3 regions of the Ensifer sp. LC384 genome follow, and region 2 is predicted to be linked to each of the others. Evidence: predicted binding sites of a transcription regulator. Region 2 holds the regulator's gene; each other region holds the start of a gene.

Region 1 (7,676 bases), on a different contig from region 2:
AGACGGCGAATTCATCGTGCTGGTCGGCCCGTCCGGCTGCGGCAAGTCCACGCTCCTGCGCATGGTCGCCGGCCTCGAATCTATCTCGAAGGGCGCGGTCAAGATCGGCCCGCGCATCATCAACGAGGTCGACCCGGCCGAGCGCGATATCGCCATGGTCTTCCAGAACTATGCGCTCTATCCGCATATGACGGTCTACCAGAACCTCGCCTACGGCCTGAAGAACCGCAAGACGCCGAAGGCCGAGATCGACGCCCGCGTCGCGGAAGCGGCGCGCATGCTGGAGATCGGGCCCTATCTCGACCGCAAGCCGCGCGCGCTTTCCGGTGGCCAGCGGCAGCGCGTGGCCATGGGCCGCGCCATCGTGCGCAAGCCGGCCGCCTTCCTCTTCGACGAGCCGCTGTCCAACCTCGACGCCAAGCTGCGCGTCTCCATGCGCGGCGAGATCAAGCGGCTGCAGAAGCGCCTCGGCACCACATCGCTCTACGTCACCCACGACCAGCTCGAGGCGATGACGCTGGCCGACCGGCTCGTGGTGCTGAACGGTGGCCGGATCGAGCAGATCGGTCGCCCGCTCGATGTCTACCATCGTCCGGCCTCCACCTTTGTTGCCAGCTTCATCGGCTCGCCGGCCATGAACCTGATCAAGGGCCGCATCGATGGCACGCGCCTCAATGTCGGCACCTACATGATCGAGCTTGGCGAGCGTGCTCCGGTCGAAGGGCCGGTTACCGTCGGTCTGCGCGCCGAGGATCTGCGGCTTGCCGGCGTCGGCGAGGACGCGATGCTGTTCCAGGTCGACTATGTCGAGGAGCTCGGGGCGCAACGCCTCGTCCACGGCACCATCGAAGATCAGGCACTGACGGTGGCGCTTTCTCCCGAAATCCCCTTGTCCGGCGATCTCGCCGTGACGATCGCGACCGACCGCCTGCATTTCTTCTCGACCGAGAACGGCAAGCGACTGGAGCGCGGCGCGTCTTTCGCCACTATTGATGAAAGCGCTCGCCCCCTCGGCCTGGAGCCGGCACTATGATCGAAAAGTCTGTCAGCATCCTCTCCGTGCCGTCGCAGGAAACCCGCGCCGGTTTCACGACGATCGAAAGTTCGATCGCTGCCCATGACGCCGTGATGGCGGCGCTTCCCGAGATGAACAGCATCGAGATCGGCGGCGAGCCGTCATCGAACGAGCCGCTTGCCTTCCCGTTTGCCGTCGCCGCCTGGAACCTGGAACGCTGCCTGTTTGCGCCGGAAAGCGCCACGCACCTGGCGGCAACCGCCGCGCCGGTCGTGCTGCTTTCGGAAATGGACAATGGCATGGCCCGCACTGGCCAACGCCACCCGACCGCCGAGGTCGCAGCCACGCTTCGGATGCAATACGCCTACGGCGTCGAGTTCATCGAGCTTGGCCTCGGCTCCGATACGGAACTGGAATTCTGCAAGGACGATGTCAACGAGAAGGGCTTCCACGGCAATGCCGTGATGGCCAAAGTAGCGCTCAGCCAGCCGTTCATGATCCGCCTCTGGGGCGAGCGGCTCTGGTTCATGGATGGCGGCGACCAGCCGCGCGTCGGCGAGCGTTTTGCCATCGGTGCCCTGATCGAGACGGAAGCGGGGCCCTTCGTCGCCGTTTCCACCCATCTCGAAAGCGCGACGACGGCGCCCTATCGCGAGCGCCAGGTCAAGGAACTCATCGATGCGCTCGATGAAGCCTTCCCGGCCATGCCTGTTCTGATCGGCGGCGATCTCAACACCGGCAACCATGCCGGCGGTGACTTCGAGGCGGAAGGGCTGTTCGCCATGAGTGCCGCGCGCGGCTTCACCCGCCATGGCGGACCGATCGAGCTGATGACGACCCGACCAAGCCTGATCACGCGCTGGCCGGAGCGGGCGATGAAGCTCGACTGGTTCCTCACGCGCGGGCTGAAGATCGGCGAAAGCCGCATCATTCCATCGCTCGACGCGACCGGTCGTCCGCTCTCCGACCACGATCTCATCACCTGCACGGTCGAGGGTTTTGAATAGGCCGGCCCCTCTCCTTGCCTAAGGCGCGCCCGCACTCTACATGTTGCGGGCTTTTCTACAGCGCCGCGCGGCTTACCAGACGCGCAAAGGTCGCCGTAGCACTTTGAATTGCTGCATGTTTTTATCCTTAAATCGGATAGGATTTAAGGAAACATGCAGTAGAGCGGGATGAGGAAAAGTGCGCGCGGTTTTCCGCCCATATTCCGCTCGAACGTATTAAAATCGATCATGTTCATGATTTTGGGTCGATCGACCCAAAATCATCAACTGATCCAACAGGGACGGGAAGATGGCGAAAATCGTCAATGTCGGGGTCCAGATGGACCATGTTTCGGGCATCAACATCGCGGGTGATTCCACCTTCGCGATGAGTCTCGAGGCGCAGACACGCGGCTATCGCCTCTTCCACTACACGCCCGAGAAGCTGTCCTTGCGTGACGGCAAGGTTTTCGCGACAGCGCAGCAGATGACACTGCGCGACGTCAAGGGCGATCACTTCACGCTCGGCGAGCCGGAGCGGCTGGATCTTTCGACCATGGACGTGATCATGCTGCGTCAGGACCCGCCCTTCGACATGGCCTACATCACCTCGACGCATCTGCTCGAGCGCCTGCATCCGAAGACGTTGGTGGTCAACGACCCGGCCTGGGTGCGCAACTCGCCGGAAAAGATCTTCGTCACCGAATTTGCCGATCTGATGCCGAAGACGCTGATTACCCGCGATGCCGCCGAGATCGCGCGTTTCCGTGAGGAAATGGGCGACATCATCCTGAAGCCGCTCTACGGCAATGGCGGCGCCGGCGTATTCCACTCCACGCGCGACGACCGCAACCTGTCGTCGCTGCTTGAAATGTTCGGCCAGATGTTCCGCGAACCCTTCATCGCGCAGGAATATTTGCCGGCGGTGCGCAAGGGCGACAAGCGCATCCTGCTCGTCGACGGCGAGCCGGTCGGCGCCATCAACCGCGTGCCGGCCGAAGATGACGCCCGCTCCAACATGCATGCCGGCGGCCGGCCGGAGCCGACCGAACTGACGGCGCGCGAGAAGGAAATCTGCGCCCGCATCGCCCCGGCGCTGAAGGAACGCGGCTTCCTCTTCGTCGGCATCGATGTCATCGGCGACTACATGACCGAGATCAATGTGACGTCGCCGACCGGTATCCGCGAGGTCAAGAAATTCGGCGGCGCCGACGTCGCCAGCCTGCTGTGGGACGCGATCGAGCGCAAGCGCGCCTGAGGCACAGCGATGGGTTGCGATCCGGTTCTCCCGTTGCCGGGCTCCGGAGACTGATAGCAACCGATCGCCTGCGACGGCGATGTTCTATTATTGTTCTTGTTTTTGTGCGTGATCCGTGCAAGATTTTTCGCTGCAACCGAGAGGGGTTGCGGCGGCACGGCGGGCCGCCCTGGTCGAAGAGGCGGTCATGGTTGCGCGTGTCAGTACGGTTGCTTTCCAGGGGATAGAGGGTGTCCCGGTCGACGTCCAGGTCATGGTCGCGCCCGGACGGGTCGGCATGCAGATCGTCGGCCTGCCTGACAAGGCGGTCGCCGAGAGCCGCGAGCGTGTGCAGGCCGCCCTTCATGCGTCAGGCCTGGCGCTGCCGGCCAAGAAAGTCACCGTCAATCTCGCGCCCGCGGATCTGCCGAAGGAAGGCAGCCATTTCGATCTGGCAATCGCCCTCGGTTTGATGGCCGCGCTCGGCGCCATTCCCGGCGATGCGCTGAACGGCTATGTCGTGATCGGCGAGCTCAATCTCGACGGCACGGTCGCGGCTGTCGCCGGCGCGCTGCCGGCGGCGATAGGCGCCAACGCGCTCGGAAAGGGGCTGATCTGCCCGGCCGAAAGCGGGCCGGAGGCAGCCTGGGCCGGTGCCGAGATCGATATTCTCGCACCCCGCAGCCTGATCGCCATCGCCAATCATTTCAGAGGGACGCAGGTTCTCTCCCGGCCGGAACCGGCCATTCGTGCCGGTGATGCCGATCTGCCTGATCTCGCCGATATCAAGGGGCAGGAAAGTGCCAAGCGGGCGCTCGAAGTCGCCGCCGCCGGCAACCACAATCTGCTGATGGTCGGCCCGCCAGGCTCGGGCAAATCAATGCTGGCGGCGCGCCTGCCGTCGATCCTGCCGCCGTTGACGCCGGCCGAGCTGCTCGAAGTTTCAATGATCCACTCGATCGCCGGGCAACTGCCGGGCGGCAAGCTGTCCGACCGGCGGCCGTTCCGCACCCCGCATCATTCCGCCACCATGGCGGCGATGATCGGCGGCGGTGTGCGGGCAAGACCCGGCGAGGCATCGCTTGCCCATAACGGCGTCCTGTTTCTCGACGAGTTTCCGGAGTTCTCGCCACAGGTGCTCGATGCGCTGCGTCAGCCGCTGGAAACGGCCGAATGCATCATCGCCCGTGCCAATCACCGGGTCAGCTATCCCGCCGCGATCCAGCTGGTGGCGGCCATGAACCCGTGCCGCTGCGGCATGGCGGGCGAGCCCGGCCGCAGCTGCGCCCGTGGCCCGCGCTGCCTGACCGATTACCAGGCCCGCATCTCCGGCCCGCTGATGGACCGGATCGATCTGCGCATCGACGTGCCGGCCGTCAGCGCCGCGGACCTGATCCGGCCGATGGCAGCAGAGGCAAGTGCTGCGGTGGCAAGACGTGTCGCCCGCGCCCGCGAATTGCAGATCGATCGTTTTATGGCGCTCGGCAGTCGCGAACCGGCCAGCAACGCCCGCTGCTCGACGGCGATGATCGAGCGGATCGCCGAGCCCGACGCTTCGGGGCTGCAATTGCTGCGCGACGCTGCGGAGAAGCTGAAGTTTTCAGCACGCGGCTATCACCGCGTCCTGAAGGTTGCGCGAACGCTCGCCGATCTCGACGGAGCCGCAACCGTCGGCCGGCTGCATCTCGCCGAAGCGATCTCCTACCGCATCGCCGGCGAGCGCCTGCAGGCGGCCGCGTAGCGCTCGTCTGAAGTGGGTCTGGCTAATTGATGGGCAGAACAGAAGGGCGCCAATGACGCCCTTCCGGCAATTTGCGGAGGTGGCGGCTACTTACGCACCAAGACCTTCGAACAGAACCGTCGAAAGATACCGTTCGGCAAAGGACGGAATGATGACGACGATGTTCTTGCCGGCGTTCTCCGGTCGCTGGCCGACCTCGATGGCGGCAGTGAGCGCTGCACCCGAGGAAATGCCGACCGGCACGCCTTCGAGCCTGGCGACGAGCCGGGCGATCTCGACGGACTCGCCGCTGTTGACGGTGACGATCTCGTCATAAATGCCGGTGTCGAGGATCGCGGGCGCGAAGCCGGCGCCGATGCCCTGGATCTTGTGCGGGCCGGGGTTTCCGCCCGAAAGCACCGGCGATTCCTCCGGCTCGACCGCGATCACCTTGATCGACGGCTTGCGTGCCTTCAGCACCTGGCCGGCGCCGGTGATGGTGCCGCCGGTGCCGATGCCCGAGACGAGAATGTCGACGCTGCCGTCGGTGTCGTTCCAGATTTCCTCGGCCGTCGTCTTGCGATGGATTTCCGGGTTTGCCGGGTTTTCGAACTGCTGCGGAATGATCGCGTCGGGCAGGGTGTCGACCAGTTCCTGTGCCTTGGCGATGGCGCCCTTCATGCCCTTGGCGCCTTCGGTCAGCACCAGCTCGGCGCCGAGCAACGCCAGCATCTTGCGGCGCTCGACCGACATGGTTTCCGGCATGGTGAGGATCAGCTTGTAGCCCTTGGCAGCGGCGACGAAGGCAAGCGCAATGCCCGTGTTGCCCGAGGTCGGCTCGACCAGCGTGGTGCGGCCGGGTACGATCTTGCCCTGCGCTTCCAGGGCTTCAATCATGGCAACGCCGATACGATCCTTGACCGAGGCGATTGGGTTGAAGAATTCGAGCTTGGCGAGAAGATTGGCCTTGACGCCCTTCTCCTTGGCAAGCTTGTCCAGCCGCACGATGGGAGTGTCGCCGATCGTTTCCGTGATCGAGGAATAGACGCGGCCGCGGCCGGGCTTGCGCGTGTCAGACATTAAGTTTCTCCCTTGGATTTGAACCGTTTGGTTGTGACAATAGGGACAATGCCCGTTCTATTCCAGAACGGTAAACGCGACGCGCCGATCCGCCGGAGGAAAAACCACCGGCGCAAGCGCTGTCCGGGGAATGTTTTTTCAGGCGGCGCGGGTGGCGATATAGGCGGCGGTACCGGCGAGCACGCCTGCGGCGACGCGGTTCAGCGCCTGCAAAGCCTTCGGCTGTTTGAGCAGCGTGCGCGCCCGTGCCGCAAGCAAGATATAGGGCAGGAGCACGGTCAGCAGCACGAGGAATGTGGCCATCAGCAACAGTCCGTATTCGCGCGGCCCGATCGCGGCGATGTCGATCAGCGTCGGCACGAGCGCCACGTAAAACAGCATCGTCTTGGGATTGCCGAGCGTGACCAGCAGGCCCGAAAGAAACGACATCGACGCGTTTGTCGACGTCTTCGCCTTGATGTCCTGCGGCAGGAGGCCAGCCGTCCAGAGCTTCCAGGCGATGTAGCCGAGATAGAGCACGCCGGCGAACTTGACGATCAGGAAAACGGTGGTGAAAGTCTGGGCGATCAGCGCCAGGCCGAGCACCACGGCGGTCAGATAAACCATGTCGCCGAGGATCAGGCCGAGACCCATGAAGAATGTCTCGCGAAAGCCGGAGCCGAGCGCCCGCGCGACGAGGGCGGTGACGCCGGGACCGGGAATGATGGCTGCGATGAAGAGAGCGCCGCTATAGGCAAGCAGGGCTGCAAGCGTCATGATCGTTCCTTCCGGTGGCGACGCCGTTTCTTAGCGCAGAGGGTCTGAAATGGAAATCCGGATCGTCATGCAGACGGCAATTTCGCGATAAAATTGATCGGGTGACAAGTCTGGCATTGCCCGGAACCGGCAGATGCGTAGAGCTCTGCTGCATGTTTCCTTAGATCCTAGCCGCTCTAAGGATAAAACCATGCAGCAATTCAAAGCGCTACAGCGACCTTTGCGCGTCTGATAGGACGCGCGGCGCTGTAGGAAATCCGCAACAAAGGCGCGCGTCATGCCCGAGATACAAAACCTCATCGGCTTTGCCCTCATTGCCCTCGGCATGGTGCTGACGCCCGGGCCGAACATGATCTACCTGATCTCCCGGTCGATCAGCCAGGGGCCGGCCGCGGGGCTGATCTCGCTCGGCGGCGTCGCGCTCGGTTTCGTCGTCTACATGGTCTCGGCGGCGCTCGGCATCACCGCGCTGCTGTTTGCCGTGCCTTTTGCCTACGATGCTTTGCGCCTGGCCGGTGCCGGCTATCTCGTCTATCTCGCCTGGCAGGCGATCAGGCCCGGCGGCCGCTCGCCCTTCCAGGTCAAGAACCTGCCGACGGACGGCCCGCGCAAGCTGTTCCTGATGGGCTTCCTCACCAGCCTCTTGAACCCCAAGGTCGCCGTGCTCTATCTCTCGCTCTTGCCGCAGTTCATCCGTCCTGAGGCGGGCAACGTGCTGGCGCAGTCGATGATCTTCGGCTCGATCCAGATCGCCACCAGTGTCTCGGTCAACGCCATGATCGCGCTGGCGGCAAGCTCGATCGCTGCCTTTCTGGCCGGGCGTCCCTTGTTCATGGTGGTACAGCGCTGGGCCATGGGAACGGCCCTTTTCGGCTTCGCCCT
Region 2 (7,676 bases):
ATCGTGTTGGGCAAATGGCGCCTTACCCTGCCGGAATCGCCGCTGCTGCGCATGCTAGTCGGTGGGCTTTTGGTATTCGGCGGCTTTCTCGGCTTCCTGCCGGTGCTCGGCTTCTGGATGGTGCCTTTGGGGCTGCTTGTCCTGTCGCATGATATTCCGTCGGTTCGCCGCCTCCGGCGCAGGTTCGCCGTGTGGTGGGCGCGCCGCCGCAACGGGACGGACGCCTCGAACAAGTAATGATTCTTTTGTGATGGCCGCCCACGTCAATGTGGCGTCGCACCACAGGGATGCAGACCTGTCCGGGCGAGGGAGGGCAAGTCTGGCCTATCGGCTCGTCCACACCGGTTCATGGTCGTGGAGTTTGCTTGGCGGGCAGTTTGCCTTTGTTGCCGATACGCTCTTGAACGTTGCCGCGCTTTGCGGCGACGATCTGCGCGTAGCACCTTCGGAGTGAAAAGCTCGTGGGCCGCCGTACTCCGTTGCGCCATCCCAAAGGTCGTGCACTCAAATTCAAACTCCCGCTTTCGGGCTGTCGGTGAAAACCATTCGGCAACGGATCGGCAGCATAATGCCGGCCGGATCAAGGATGGGGTGGAATGGGTAAGACCACGACACGCCGCGGGCGTCGCCGCGGCAGCCGGACAAAAAAGCAAGGCGGCATGCTGCCCTGGTATCTCGCCGCTGTGCTGACAGTCGGTGGCGTCGTTGCCTATGACCACCGCGGACAATTGCCGGATTTGCCGGGCGTTTCGGGTGTGTTCGCATCGGCACCCAAGTCTACATCGACATCCAGAGCGGAAGATCGGCCGAAAGCACAGGTTCGTGCCGCCGTGCCGCCGGCCGCACACAAGGCGAAGCCTGTCGACGGACCGATACCCGCAGTCAACGTCGGGTTGGCCGCGCCAACACCGATTGAGCGCCCTGTCGCGCAGCCAGCAGCCCTCCAGGCCAAGGCGAATCAGTTCTATTTCTGCGGTATCCGCAACGACAACTGCGTCATCGACGGTGCCACGTTCCGCTATCAAGGTGAAGCGATCCGCGTCGCCGATATCGACGCCCCGCGAATCAAGCAGGCAAGTTGCGATGGCGAGCGCGCACGCGGCTTTTACGCCAAGCAGCGATTGCGTGAACTGTTGAACTCTGGAGATTTCAGGCTGATCGAAGCGATCGGCAGGGACGACGACAAGACCAGCGAGAAGCTGCGCGTGGTGATGCGCGACGGCCGTTCGCTCGGTAACATTCTCGTCTCGGAAGGCCTGGTTCGCCCCTGGAAGGGACGGTCAACGCCGTGGTGCTAGATCCTGGCGAAAGCGCCTCCGCGGCCGTGAAGGAGCGATCCGGCGCTGCGGCTCAAAACCTGTCGGCGATGCGCCGGAAAAACGTCCAGCGAGAAAATGTTGCCGTCATCGGGCGGCAGCCAAACACGTCGAATCTTCATGAGGTGTGAAAGTCTGAGCGGCGGCGCTGCGTGCGAAGCTGGCACCGGACGGCCCAGGATGTCTATTCGTCCGACTCTGCGCGCCGTGTTCGCAGACGGCGCCGGTCAACTGCCTTGTCGTTCCGCGGGGGAGGACCGGGGCTCGAATGATCATATCCGTTCTTCTCGAAAAAGAGGGTAGGGCTGGGGCATGCAGCCGCAATCCACAGAACGGAATGGAAACGCTTGTTCAGGATGAAAAAAGGATCGCATTCAGAATGAACCCTCTTGCACTCTGTCTATATTCATTCTAAACGCTCGCCACGACTTGATAATCTCAGTCGGTGAGGCCTCGTGGCGGAGTGGTGACGCAGAGGACTGCAAATCCTTGTACCCCGGTTCAATTCCGGGCGAGGCCTCCAAAGCCACACCTAATTATTTGATTTTGCGTTGTAATTCAGGGTGCTCAATTGCAGCACCTGCCACGCTTTTTCTATATGTGGGAATTTGTTCCCCGTTCCTCCTGCTTCGTTATCCTCGACCGCCAGCAATTGCTTGCCGATTCCGTCCCAACTAAAGCGGGCGGCCCCGCCGCCGTGGCGAGGCGTGCGCGCTCGGCATCTTGCCCGGCAAAGCTAGTCGCCGACCGATTGCCGATGCCTGTGCGACGATGGCCCCATTGGCCCGGCGTCCACTCCCTGGGAATTGATTGCTGGGTTAAATCTACCTTACGCAGACGACTGCGCCGCACACGGTGGAGATAGTGGGGTGGGGTGGGGTGATGCGGCGAGCGATGACACCCGCCAGCCCCTGCTTACGGCGAGCATGGGTTTGAAGATAAGCCGCGCCATAAGTCGGTCGTGGCCCATCCGCGTTGCCGTGCGCGCGAACAGGCGTCAACCTGCATGGCCTGCCAAGGACACACCCCGAAATGGTGACTCGGCTGGTATTGTCAGTGCAAGGAATATTGTCTCTAGACGGGTTCGGGAATGAATATTCCGGCGGCACGACCCGTACAGGTAGTGTCAAACAAAACCGACAATGGAGGAGATGACATAAAATGAAATGTAAGATCGCCCTGACTGCTCTTGCCGTTCTTGCCGCGTCGACGGCCACCGCAAGCGCTGAGGATCTCGTCTTTCAGCTGAAGAACAAGACGGAAGCGGTTCTGACGAACTTCTACACGTCGCCGGTCGGTGTTGATCAGTGGGAGGACGACGTCTTCGGGCGGCAGGTACTCAATCCGGGCGAAAGCATGGAAATCACCATCGCCGACGGACGTGATGTCTGCAAATACGACATGCGCTTTGAATTCGAAGAAGGCTCCGGTCTCGACACGACTGAAGACACGCAGGACCTCTGCGAACTGGGCGAGTACTCGATTCACCAGTAACATTTTTCGAGCGTGCAAGCCGCACGAGTTGGAGATGCCCGTCTCGCTACCCCAAGGTGGCGAGACGTTCAAGGAAGAGGAAGGCAGGCCAGCACGAAGGCAGCTGGCTTGAGCAAGGCTTAGTGGTAGCGGCGGATCAAGCCAACGAGCTTGCCCTGAATCTTGACGCGGTCGGGGCCGAAAATACGCGTCTCGTAGGCCGGATTGGCCGCCTCGAGCGCAATCGACGCGCCCTTGCGCCGGAAGCGCTTCAGCGTTGCTTCCTCATCATCGACGAGCGCGACGATGATGTCGCCGGGATTGGCCGAGGTGGCATTGCGGATGATCACCGTATCGCCATCGAAGATGCCGGCCTCGATCATCGAATCGCCCTTCACTTCAAGGGCATAGTGCTCGCCGCTGCCGATCATATCGAGCGGAACGGAGATGTCGTGAGTGTTGTTCTGTATCGCCGAGATCGGAACGCCGGCGGCAATGCGTCCCATAACCGGAACCGACACGGAGCTGTTGTCAGCAACCGGCGGCGCTTTCGCGGCGGGGGCAGGGGCCGGCGGCTTCCCGAGGCTGCCCTCGATGACGCTCGGGGAAAACCCGCGACGGGGTTGGGCGCTTGCTGCATAGGCTTCCGGCAGCTTGATGACCTCGAGCGCTCTGGCGCGGTTGGGAAGACGGCGTATGAAACCGCGTTCCTCCAGCGCCGTAATAAGCCGGTGAATGCCCGACTTTGAAGCCAGGTCGAGTGCATCCTTCATCTCGTCGAAAGACGGCGGCACACCCGATTCCTTCATTCGTTCGTGGATGAAAAGAAGCAATTCCTGTTGCTTGCGGGTCAGCATGGCAAGTCGCTCCAGAAGCGTGAAACAAATCAAGAACAGACACTATCTGTTCCATATGTGTTCCGCAAGTGCCTAAAATTCCGTGAATGTGGGATCAAGCGTGCGCGCATCGGCCAACTAGACGCTGCGCGTGCCGCAAGGCGCCGATATGCCTCGTTCCGTTTACGCAATGAGGGTGCAATGAAGAAGCTGGTTCGAATCCTGCTGACGATCGTTGTTCCGGCGACCGCGGTCCTTGGGTTCCGCTGGTATCAATATGTGGACAACAGGGAGAGTCCGTTCGACGAAGTCGGCATCGCGTTGAATGCGGCAATGCCGGGGCCGATCAATCTTTGGGGTTGTGACCGGCTCAAGCTTACCTCTCGCAACGCCGCTCGGTTGCGCCACCGTCGATGGAGCGAAGTGGAAATAGACTGGCATTGAGCGATTGCTGGGCGAGCGTCGCGAAGGAGAGAGTGGTTCAAGCCGGCTGCGTGGCGGAACAGGCGTCCTCGAACTCCTTGACGGTCTCAGCCGAGTTGTCCTCCGGCAGGACGGCGTCCGCCGCGTCGGTCGCTACGGGCGTGTCGCCTTGATAGACGAAGGACTGGATATAGTAGGCGATCGTTCCCTTCCAAACGTTCCGGCCATCGATCTGCTGGCAGGGCACGGCGGTTTCGAAATCGGCTTGCAGGTCGTCGACCGTAGCAGCGCTGAGGGCGATGTTAGGCGATGCGATAATCGAGGCGATAAGCAAGGCTGCAAGCACGGTGAACGTCCGCTAGATCAGAGGTGGTGCCGATAGTTTGGTTAACGATGTGAACCGCGCTTTCGTTCCAAAGTCCAGCAAGCATGCCGGGCACTGTGCCGTGTTCAACAGTTCTTTGCCAAAGGTGATGACGGCTGCTCACGGTGTGGCAGGGAAGGCACAAAGATTTGCATGAACAGGGTGCGTGTCGGCGTTCTCGATCTTCCGACGCCTACCACATGCGGCGTGTCGCCGGCCGATCAGGCCTGGCAGCAGACATGGGAAGCGATTGGCCAGTGCTGCCGCCCGCAATGATCTTTGCATTTCAGGGGGGGCGCGCGACGTGCAAGCGTGCTGGGGTTTCTGGCATTGCGGCGACCAGTCACGCAGGGTGTGCGGAGACGTGCACCCCCAGTCCAACTGGTCACTGACAAAACTCTCCCGACTATTTGGTTCGAGAGGTTAGAGGCGGTTGTCCTATTTCTTGTCTTTCTTGCCGAGCGAAAAGCTGCTGCCTGCCAGCTTCACCTGTGAGCCTTCTGTCGTAACGGCGGCTTTGACGGCCTTGTCCTTCTTGGGTTTTCTAACCTCGCGGTTACTTCGCACTTGACCCTTTGCCATGATCGTCTCCTTGAAAAGGTGTGCCGGGGAACCCTCATGGGCGCCGAATGACCGGCAGACTAGCCTGCATTGATGCCGCCGGAAGTCAATGACGGCGCGCGGGGAGCATTGGCCCGGGCGGCGATTCGGGGGTGTCATGACGCCGATGTCCCGCCCGCGGTGATTATAACACCGCTTCGGCTATTTGCCGCGTCCTTGAGATGCTGTCGAAGGCCCGATCACGGCGGCGACTTCCGTTATTCTGTTGGCCGGAAACCCGCCGCGTTCGGCGTGTTCGCGAATGACGTCGGCGCTCGGTGCCTCGTGGACGCAATAGAGCTTGTCGCCGGCGACATAGCTCGTGATCCATGTGTACGGCACGCCGAGATCGGCGACGACAGCATTGGATTTCGCCGACAGTGCACAGAGGTCGTCCTGACTGAGCTTGTCAGCGCCTGGCACGTCGCGCTCGATGATGAAAGTGGGCATCGCTCAGTTCCTTGACTGTTGGATGACCAATACATCAAGCCTCCCTAATGAAATGGGAGTCAGTGCTTGCGATTGGATGCAAGGCGATTTGCATGTGGCACCGCGTCGGACAACGGCAGTCCTTGCCTTTTTCGGCTAGCAGACCAGCAGGTGCGCTTCGCAGCTTTGAAGCCAGCGAGAGCAAATGTTTGAAGGGTCTTGCGCGAACCGCAAGTTACATCCCCAAGCACTATGGAGTGCAGAGCGACCGCGTGCACGGGCTCCGTTCGGAGCCGATTGCTACAGGGGGAAATCATGCAGCAGGTCTAACGCGCTACCGCGCCATTGGCCTGTCGTATTGGATGCGCGCTGCTGTCATGAAACTCAGTAGCTGAGACGGAAACCGCCCGGACTTGCGGCAGACGGATCGGGCACGGGCAATGGCCCCTGCCATTGCGCATAGGTTGTGTTCGCATCGCCGGTGCTTGCACATCCGGAAAGCGTCAGAACAGCGAGAAAAGCGGCTGTCATCAGATATTTAAGAGGCATGGTTTTCTCCAGTTGTGGGAGATTGCCCAGGCCTCGAGGGGCCGGAATCGGATTCTCCCTCAAATCATCCGGGATGGCAAGCGGACCTGGCTGCAGGTTGGCAATTGCACGCGCCTGTGTTGCTGCGATGGCGGGCGTTGCCCGCAAAACTGGTATGCGGCCGCGGTCGGAACACCTGCTTGGCGGTGCAACTCAGTAACGGGTGGAGAAAAATGAGGCAGTCGATGGCGGAGGAGGTGGGATTCGAACCCACGGTACGCTTTCACGCACGCCGGTTTTCAAGACCGGTGCCTTAAACCGCTCGGCCACTCCTCCGGGCAGGGCGTTATTGCGCGAAGCCTTGCCGCTTTGCAAGATTTAACATGCGCGGGCTGCAAGATTTTCTCAGCGGATCCGCTGCTCACTTCGTCGCCATAACCATTCGTAAACCATAACTGGAGATTTCGGGCGGCTGGCCATTCGCCGGTTCGCAATTTTGCCTTGTTGCTGTCATGATTACTCGACTGTTCCGTTTCGGGACGCCGAGATTTCCGCTGGGGGCAAGAGTGGAAGGTTTCGAGTACGGCTTGTTCGAATGATGTTGTGGGACAGATGACATCCAGTAAAAATGCGGCATATCTGATCAAGGGACTGCGCCTTGCGGCGGTTCCCGTGCTTTGCGCAACGCTTGCGGCTTGCGGATCCACGTCCAGTATCAAGAAGAGCAAGCCGAGAAGCAAAGAATACTTCGCCGAGTCGGTTTACGGCGTGAAGGCAAGCCCCCGTGTCGCCACCGGCAAGAATATCCCGAAGGGCGGCGGCCGATTCCAAGTCGGCAAGGCCTATCAGGTCAAGGGCAAGTGGTATCAGCCGAAGGAAGATTTCGGCTACAACAAAACAGGTGTCGCGTCCTGGTACGGCTCGGCTTTCCACGGTCGCTTAACCGCCAATGGCGAAGTCTATGACAAGCTCCATCTTTCGGCGGCCCATCCGACATTCCCGTTGCCGAGCTATGCGCGCGTTACCAATACGGAAAACGGCACATCGGTCATCGTTCGCGTGAACGATCGCGGTCCTTATGAGTACGGCCGTATCATCGACGTATCGTCGAAAACAGCAGATCTGCTCGATATCAAGCAGAAGGGCAGCGCCAAAGTTCGTGTGCAATATGTCGGCCGCGCACCGCTCGAAGGCAACGATATGCCATATCTGATGGCGTCCTATGTCACCAAGGGCGATCGCAGCCCCGGCGTCATGCCGGAAGGCCAGATCGCGACCGGCGTGATGGTTGCCTCGAATGAGCCGATGCGCAACCAGTTGGGAACGCTGACCATTCCATCAAAGTCATCGCTTGATACCGGTGGCCCGATCACGGCCCTTGCTGCGCCTGTCCCGCAGTTTGCTGCACCGCAGTCGCTGAACGAGTTCGTCATGCTGCCGGACATCGGGCCGATACCGCGCGAGCGGCCGGAATACATTCCGGTGCCAGACGGCAACATGGCCTATGCGGCCGCCTACGTGGAAGTGCGGGTAAGCGATGCGGAATCGCCGTTTGAAGCGATCATGGTCGAGACCAATCCGCTTACACCCGAATCCATCGTTGCCCATGCCAAGCGCCAAGGCAGATCCGGGTCGATCCGGTAATCCCGTGCGTTGTGCCATTCTGACGACGCTGCTATGCCCAATGGGAAACCGGAGTTTCCCATG
Region 3 (7,676 bases), on a different contig from region 2:
GAATGCGCGCGTGGCACTGCAGCTTTCGGGCATCGAGCGTAATTACGGGCAGGGGGACACTTTTCTCTCGATCCTCAAGGGGGCGGACTTCACGCTGAAAAGCGGCGAGACCGTTGCGCTTGTGGCGCCGTCGGGCACCGGCAAGTCGACGCTGCTGCACGTCGCCGGCCTGCTCGAGCGCCCTGATGGCGGAAAGGTCGTGGTCAACGGCGTGACCTGCGACGGTCTCAACGACGACAGGCGCACCGCGATCCGTCGCAACGAGATCGGCTTCGTCTACCAGTTCCATCATCTGCTTCCGGAGTTCACCGCTCTCGAAAACATCATGATGCCGCAGCTGATCGCCGGTCTCGGCAAGGCCGAGGCCGCTGAACGGGCGAGGGCGCTGCTCGACTATATGCGCATCGGCCACCGAGCCGACCACCGCCCGTCGGAGCTATCGGGCGGCGAGCAGCAGCGCGTGGCGATCGCCCGTGCGGTTGCCAATGCCCCGCTGGTGTTGCTGGCCGACGAGCCGACCGGCAATCTTGATCCGGAAACCGCCGGCTACGTCTTCGAGGCGCTCGAGGCATTGGCTCGCCAGTCAGGCCTCGCAGCGCTGATCGCTACGCACAATCACGAACTGGCGTCGCTGATGGACCGACGGGTGACGATCGAAGATGGCAAGGTTGTCGAGCTGAAGTAACGCTCGCGGCAACGCCCAGTTTCGACGAAACGGCGCCATCACGCTCGGTCCCTTGGCTTACGGCACGATGAGGCCGCCGCGATAGTCGAGCTCGTAGGCTTCGTCGCCGTCGACAAAAATGACCTCGCGTCCGGAAAAGTGCCCTGTGTCGCCACGGCTGCTGTCGATGTAATAGCCATAGGCGTGCCGATATTCCATTCCGCCGAGGAAGTGCTGCTTCTCACGATACATGGTTTCGAGCGCGGCCTTGATGACGATGCCAGCTCTTTCCGCATCGATCAGGTCGGGCCGGATGACGCGGCCGAAGTAATTCATGGCCCAACGGGTATCGTCCTCGAGCCACACCGTCTCCTGTCCGGCAAAGTCGGTTCCACCGAAGTAACTGTCGAGATACCGCCACTGATCGCGCTGATAGCCGATATCGCGGGATCCCGCGCGCGACGGAGCACGCGCTATGCCACCGCCGACATATGTCTTCGATTTGGCTTCCACGATGAAGTCTTTGAGCTGCTCGATGCTGGCCATGAGAACACCCTGTTTGTTCGGTGGCAGCATGGCGCGACATCGCATCGATGTAAAGAACAAAAAGGGAACATACGGCTCGATCAGTAGATGCCGCAGGCGTGCTGCCCGCGGTTGTCGGTCCAATCCTTGAGAAGCACAAGTTCGCCTTTGACGCTGACGGGCTTGTCATTCGATTTGCCCTTGCCGGTCAGGACATTCAGATCGCATTGCGAGGTGTTGTTGGGATCGAGCGTGTCGTAGGACGAATAGGTGTAACCGGCGACGACGAAGTCGAAATTACGGTAGGCGACCGTCAGCTTCTGCTCCCAGCGGTCGCGGCCGACCGAATCGTTGTGCGTGGTAATCAGCAGAGAGCCATTCGGGAGCGCGGTGATGGACGGGGCCTGGCCGACAAGGCCGTATTGACCCCAGACCTTGTTCGGAATGGCTGACTTGAGAGCCAGCGGGCCGTCTTCCCCGGCGAGGTAGATATAGACGGCGTTGTCCTCGTCAGTCCCGTCGCCAGGTTTCACCAGCAGCGCCAGGTCGCTTGCACCGTCTTTGTCCCAGTCGCCGGTCGCCGCCGAAACGATGCGGCCGGGGTCGATCGCCTCGGCGGCAATGGCCAGCGAAGGAAGCAGGAAAACGAGGGGCAGGGTCAGGCGTGCATTCATGTCGCTGGTGCTCCGTGTGGTTGCTCTCGTCATAGGCGCAATGCACGGAGCACTCAAGGTTTCGGTTAATGGTCTCGAGCGGTCATGGCCGACGCAGTTAACCATGCGCGGTGGAAAGCGGGCGCTGTGCCCGACGGTGGTTGACGAGAGAACAAAAATAGAACAAAGTAAAAACATAACGGAAAAGGAGCCATGTTATGACTGATTTTGTTCGTGACCTCGCCGCCTTCACATCGATGGGCCTGTTCGTCGCCAGCGTTGCCTTCATCGCTCTCGGGCTTTGATCTGAGGGCATATTTTCGAAGCGGCGCGATCCCGATTCGGGGTCGCTCGATACCATCCCGGCAGCGCACCGTTGAAAAGAACGCCGGCCCACGATGCAAAACTGGACATGGCGGGTGATAAGCGGGATATCCTGACACACTGGCAGGAATCAGGGTGTCGAAATGGCGGATCAAGGCAGCGTGGAACGGAACGATCAGACGGCTGCGGATCCGCAGTTCGTGCATCTGCGTGTTCACTCGGCTTTTTCGTTGCTCGAAGGGGCACTGCCTCTGAAGAAGGTGATCGGCAAGGCTGTAGCTGACGCCCAGCCGGCGATCGGCATCGCCGACACCAACAATCTTTTCGCGGCTCTCGAATTCTCCCAGAAGGCGGCCGAAGACGGCTTGCAGCCTCTTACCGGTTGTCAACTGTCGATCGACATGGAAGACGAGGTCGACAGTGATCGTCGCGGCCACGCCCAGCAGCTTGCCAAGCTGCCGGCCATCGTCCTGATCGCAGCGACCGACGACGGCTACACGCGATTGGTCGATCTGGTGAGCCGCGCCTATCTCGGCGGGGAAGGCAGTCAGGTCACGAGGATCACGCGGTCGTGGCTTGCAGAGGCTGGTACCGATGGGTTGATCGCGCTTTCAGGTGCCGGCGGCGGCCCGATCGACATGGCGGTGAAGTCCGGCTCGACGGCCCTGGCCGAGGCGCGTCTTGAGGCCTTGAAGGATCTCTTCGGCGATCGGCTCTATATCGAACTGCAGCGGCATGGCAACTTCGACCTCCGGCATGAAAGCCGGATGATCGACCTGGCGTACAAGTTCGATGTGCCGCTGGTTGCGACGAACGAGGCGTTCTTTCCCTCGCCATCCGACTACGAAGCGCACGACGCGTTGATGGCTGTTGCCCATAACGCCATGGTTTCCGACGACAGCCGCTTCCGCTTGACGCCGGATCATTACCTCAAGAGCCGGAAGGAGATGGCGGCGCTTTTCGCCGATCTGCCCGAAGCGCTTGAAAACACCATCGAGATCGCGCGGCGTTGCTCGTTCATGCTGAAGACGCGCGGGCCCATTCTGCCGCGCTTCACCGGCGCCTCCGACGATCCGGAGGAGGCCGAGCGCGCCGAGTCCAGCGAACTGCGCCGACAGGCGGAAGAGGGGCTCGACGATCGTTTGCGCAAGCTTGGCATGGCCCCCGGCTATACCGAGGAAGAGTACCGCGAACGGTTGGCGTTCGAACTCAGTGTCATCGAGCGCATGAAGTTCCCCGGCTACTTCCTGATCGTTGCCGACTTCATCAAATGGGCCAAGCAGCACGACATTCCCGTCGGCCCGGGCCGCGGTTCCGGCGCAGGTTCGCTCGTCGCCTATGCGCTGACGATCACCGACGTCGATCCGATGCGGTTCTCGCTGCTGTTCGAACGCTTCCTCAATCCTGAACGCGTGTCGATGCCCGACTTCGATATCGACTTCTGCCAGGACCGGCGCGAAGAAGTCATTCGTTACGTCCAGGCGAAATACGGCCGCGAGCAGGTCGCCCAGATCATCACCTTCGGTTCGCTGCAGGCGCGCGCGGCGCTGCGCGACGTCGGCCGCGTGCTTGAGATGCCCTACGGCCAGGTCGACAAGATCTGCAAACTCGTACCCAACAACCCGGCCAACCCGACGCCCCTATCAAAGGCGATCGAGGAAGAACCGCGCCTGCAGGAGGAGGCGGAAAAGGAGCCGGTCGTCGCCCGTCTTCTTGATATCGCGCAGAAGATCGAAGGCCTTTATCGCCACGCCTCGACCCACGCCGCCGGTATCGTGATCGGCGATCGGCCGCTGTCGAAACTCGTGCCGATGTATCGAGATCCACGCTCCGACATGCCGGTCACCCAGTTCAACATGAAGTGGGTCGAGCAGGCTGGCCTCGTGAAGTTCGACTTCCTCGGCCTGAAGACATTGACGGTGCTGAAGGTCGCGGTCGATTTCGTCAAGACCCGCGGCATAGAGGTCGATCTCGCCAGCATTCCGCTCGATGACGAAAAGACCTACGAGATGCTGTCGCGGGGCGAAACGGTCGGCGTGTTCCAGGTGGAAAGTGCCGGCATGCGCAAGGCGCTGATCGGCATGCGGCCTGACTGCATCGAGGACATCATCGCGCTGGTGGCGCTTTATCGCCCGGGCCCGATGGAAAACATCCCGGTCTACAACGCCCGCAAGCACGGCGAAGAAGAGATCGAATCGATCCATCCCAAGATCGACCATCTGCTCAAGGAAACCCAGGGTGTTATCGTCTACCAGGAACAGGTGATGCAGATCGCCCAGGTTCTTTCGGGCTACTCGCTCGGCGAAGCCGACCTTCTGCGTCGCGCCATGGGTAAGAAGATCAAGGAGGAGATGGACAAGCAGCGCGCCCGTTTCGTCGACGGCGCGGTCAAGAACGAGGTGTCGAAGCCGCAGGCGGACCTGATCTTCGATCTTCTTGCCAAGTTCGCCAACTACGGCTTCAACAAGTCGCACGCTGCTGCCTACGCCATCGTCTCCTACCAGACGGCCTATATGAAGGCGCACTATCCGGTCGAGTTCCTGGCGGCGTCGATGACGCTCGACATGGCCAACACGGAAAAGGTCAACGACTTCCGTCAGGATGCTGGGCGCTTGGGGATCCAGGTGATCGCGCCATCGGTCCAGTCGTCCTTCCGGCACTTCCAGACCGGCGACAAGCGCATCTATTATTCATTGGCGGCCATCAAGGGCGTCGGCGAATCGGCGGTCGAGCACATCGTTGCCGTTCGCGGCGACCGCGAGTTTGCAAGCCTTGAGGATTTCTGCCTGAGGATCGATCCGAAGCTGCTCAACCGGCGTGTGTTCGAAAGCTTGATCGCCGCCGGCGCCTTCGATTGCTTCGGCTACGATCGGGCCGAACTGGTCGGCGGTCTCGATCGCATTCTGGGCTTTGCCCAGCGCGCGCAGGAAAACAAGACAAGCGGACAGAGCGATATGTTCGGGGCAGGGGCAGCGACCGGACCGGAACGGATCGCGCTTCCCACCTACACGCCTTGGCTCGCCTCGGAAAAGCTGCACCGCGAATTCCAGGTGCTGGGCTTCTATCTCTCGGCCCACCCACTCGATACCTACAATCCGCTGCTCGCCAAGATGCGCGTCCAGACCTTTGGCGATTTCGCCGGTGCGGTGAAGAAGGGGGCAACGGCAGGCCGCCTCGCCGGCACCGTTACCTCCAAGCAGGAGCGCAAGACCCGAACCGGCAACAAGATGGGCATCATCGCCTTCTCCGATTCATCCGGCCAGTTCGAGGCCGTGCTGTTTTCTGAGATGCTGCACCAGTATCGTGACCTGCTCGAGCCCGGCAAATCGCTGGTGATGACCGTGCAGGCGGAGGAACGCCCGGAAGGTATCGGCCTTCGCATCCAGACCCTGCGCTCGCTTGAGGAAGAATCGCTGCAGATGCAGAAGGCGCTGCGCGTCTATGTGCGCGATGCCGGGCCGCTGAAGTCCATCGCCGCCCATTTGAATGCGCGGGGTGAGGGCCTCGTCTCCTTCATCGTCATCAAGGACAACGGTCAGCGCGAGATCGAGGTCGAGCTCAGCGAGAAGTTCCGGATTTCGCCGGAGATCGCCGCAGCACTTCGTTCGGCCCCGGGTGTGGTCGACGTCGAACTCGTCTGACCGCGCCGCATGATTGCTTGAATAAACGTCGCTTCAGGGACGGCACGGCACGTTAGCCGCGATCGCAGCATTGTTTTGCGTGTCGTATCGGTTAAGCGGGGCGTTAGCCCCGTGGTGATGCGCGGGTGATGGTGATGAAATCGGTACCGTCGCCGGTTTCAAGTCCGCTTTCCATATCGGAAATCGACAGCGACGAGCCGTCGGCAAGCAGGCCGCCAATCCGCTTGCGGACATCGTCGGGGACCGTCACGCGGCCAAGCGTGCGCTGCACGGCGTTGACGGCGGATGGGTCGGCGTCGGTGGTGATGCTGAGGCGCTTTTTCGCCGATGACGGCAAATGGTTTTCGAGCGAAACGCCGAACCATTTTCCTTCGGCCTTTTCGCTGTCAATCTCCTGAAATTGCAGGAAATGGGTACCGAGCGCCTGCTCCGGCCTGTCGATTGTGATGCCTGCCTCGAAAATCGGCTTGAAACCCTGGCGGACAAGGATCACCCCATTGGTGAGAGTGTCGCGGCCCGCCTTCTTGAAAATGGCGTCGGTTAGTTCCGGCGTCAGCTTGCCGTCGACGGTCGATCCCTCGGCGGTCTGGAACGCGTTGATGGCGGCGATTGTGTCCGGGCCGATGTGGCCGTCCGGCACGCCGGCGACATAGCCAAGTTGGTTCAGCGCGGACTGTACTTCACGCCTGATATCACGTTCGCCGCGTCTGGTGATCAGCATGCGGATCGGCTCGCGGTCTTCTGCGACGATGGCGGCCGTCGCGGTCGAGGCCTCTGTCATCGCCACTTCGACCGGCACGTTCTCGGCCTGGCTGATCGCCGGACGAAGCGGAACATCCGACAGTGGCGCGGGGTTCTCGCCTGGCGCCGGCTCGCGCTGAAAGAGCATGGCGCTCGACACTTCGGTGGGGCTGACCTGCCGGTCCGTTATCAGGACATGCATGCCGCGCGACGTCATCTTGAAGAGACTGGCGGCGAACTTGCTCGGCAGGCGCACACATCCGTGCGAGGCGGGGTAGGCCGGCACATGATTGGACCCGTGCAGCGCGATGCCGGACCAGGTCAGCCGCTGCATGAACGGCATCGGCGCATTCGAATAGATGTTGGATTTGTGATGACGCCGCTTTTCGAGGATCGAGAAGATGCCCGTCGGTGTCGAATGACCGGCCTTGCCGGTGGAGACCGCCGACGTTGCGATCACCGCGTCGCCGTCATAGACGACGAGGGATTGCTGGTCCTTTGAGACGATGATCTGCAGCGGTGCGCTGCTGCCGGCAAAACCGGCTGAGGGCGAAAACAGCAAGACGACGACGCTGGCCGTGAGAGCGAAACGCGATACCATACACTCATCCCAACACGTAAACTGGCCGACGAGACTAGACTGTAATCTTTAAAGAATTCGTCCGGATCGGACCGAGGAAACGTCAAGCCGCTGCCGATAACGCGCCAAAGCATGTCGCGCAAAAGTGGTTAACGGTTTTGCGATGACGACATGCGCAAAGACAAGAGCTTAAAAGCGCAGCGAGCGAATCTGAAAGATCGCGACGCGCTTTAGTGATCGCGCTTGCGGCTGCCGAAAGTGTAGCCGGTTTCGACGCTTGCCTTGCCGAACTTGTCGCGCAGCTTGTTGATGGCATCTTCGGCAGCAGCGCGACGGGTCGCTGCTGGGTCGACAAGATCAGGGGGATCGGCGAGATCGGGGCTGGAAAGATCGCTGACGCCGATGCCGATCAGTCGATATTTCGTGCCGTCGACTTCCTTCTCAAGCAGCTGCAGTCCTGTGCGGAAGATCCGGTCGGCGAGCCGCGTTGGGCTGTCGAGGCGGCGGTTGCGGGTCCTGATCTTGAAGTCGGCAGTCTTCAGCTTCAA

The links. Region 2 encodes LexA, which represses DNA repair genes until DNA is damaged. Its sites were predicted from a motif close to TGTTCNNNNTGTGTTCNG; they were not measured.
Region 1: BC363_RS05515 (YifB family Mg chelatase-like AAA ATPase) is a predicted target of LexA. The motif match lies at 3,340-3,357, and genes of this name have one in related genera.
Region 3: dnaE (DNA polymerase III subunit alpha) is a predicted target of LexA. The motif match lies at 2,011-2,028, and genes of this name have one in related genera.

Annotation. Positions count from the first base shown of each region.
Region 1 is NZ_MBST01000004.1:54,180-61,855, forward strand. Features, by position in the region: gene ugpC (sn-glycerol-3-phosphate ABC transporter ATP-binding protein UgpC) at 1-1,033, shown strand, start outside; gene BC363_RS05505 (endonuclease) at 1,030-2,022, shown strand; gene gshB (glutathione synthase) at 2,312-3,259, shown strand; gene BC363_RS05515 (YifB family Mg chelatase-like AAA ATPase) at 3,447-4,979, shown strand; gene cysK (cysteine synthase A) at 5,070-6,038, opposite strand; gene BC363_RS05525 (LysE family translocator) at 6,177-6,794, opposite strand; gene BC363_RS05530 (LysE family translocator) at 7,072-7,676, shown strand, end outside.
Region 2 is NZ_MBST01000015.1:114,137-121,812, forward strand. Features, by position in the region: gene BC363_RS13865 (hypothetical protein) at 1-237, shown strand, start outside; gene BC363_RS13870 (thermonuclease family protein) at 597-1,298, shown strand; tRNA gene BC363_RS13875 (tRNA-Cys) at 1,766-1,839, shown strand; gene BC363_RS13880 (hypothetical protein) at 2,478-2,810, shown strand; gene lexA (transcriptional repressor LexA) at 2,930-3,646, opposite strand; gene BC363_RS13890 (hypothetical protein) at 3,827-4,069, shown strand; gene BC363_RS13895 (hypothetical protein) at 4,107-4,394, opposite strand; gene BC363_RS35430 (hypothetical protein) at 4,851-4,994, opposite strand; gene BC363_RS13900 (DUF4242 domain-containing protein) at 5,175-5,462, opposite strand; gene BC363_RS35435 (hypothetical protein) at 5,826-5,990, opposite strand; tRNA gene BC363_RS13905 (tRNA-Ser) at 6,216-6,305, opposite strand; gene BC363_RS13910 (septal ring lytic transglycosylase RlpA family protein) at 6,582-7,613, shown strand; gene BC363_RS13915 (D-alanyl-D-alanine carboxypeptidase family protein) at 7,674-7,676, shown strand, end outside.
Region 3 is NZ_MBST01000034.1:268,304-275,979, forward strand. Features, by position in the region: gene BC363_RS23275 (ABC transporter ATP-binding protein) at 1-685, shown strand, start outside; gene BC363_RS23280 (DUF5680 domain-containing protein) at 743-1,210, opposite strand; gene BC363_RS23285 (hypothetical protein) at 1,291-1,863, opposite strand; gene dnaE (DNA polymerase III subunit alpha) at 2,310-5,807, shown strand; gene BC363_RS23300 (L,D-transpeptidase family protein) at 5,911-7,149, opposite strand; gene BC363_RS23305 (DNA polymerase IV) at 7,359-7,676, opposite strand, start outside.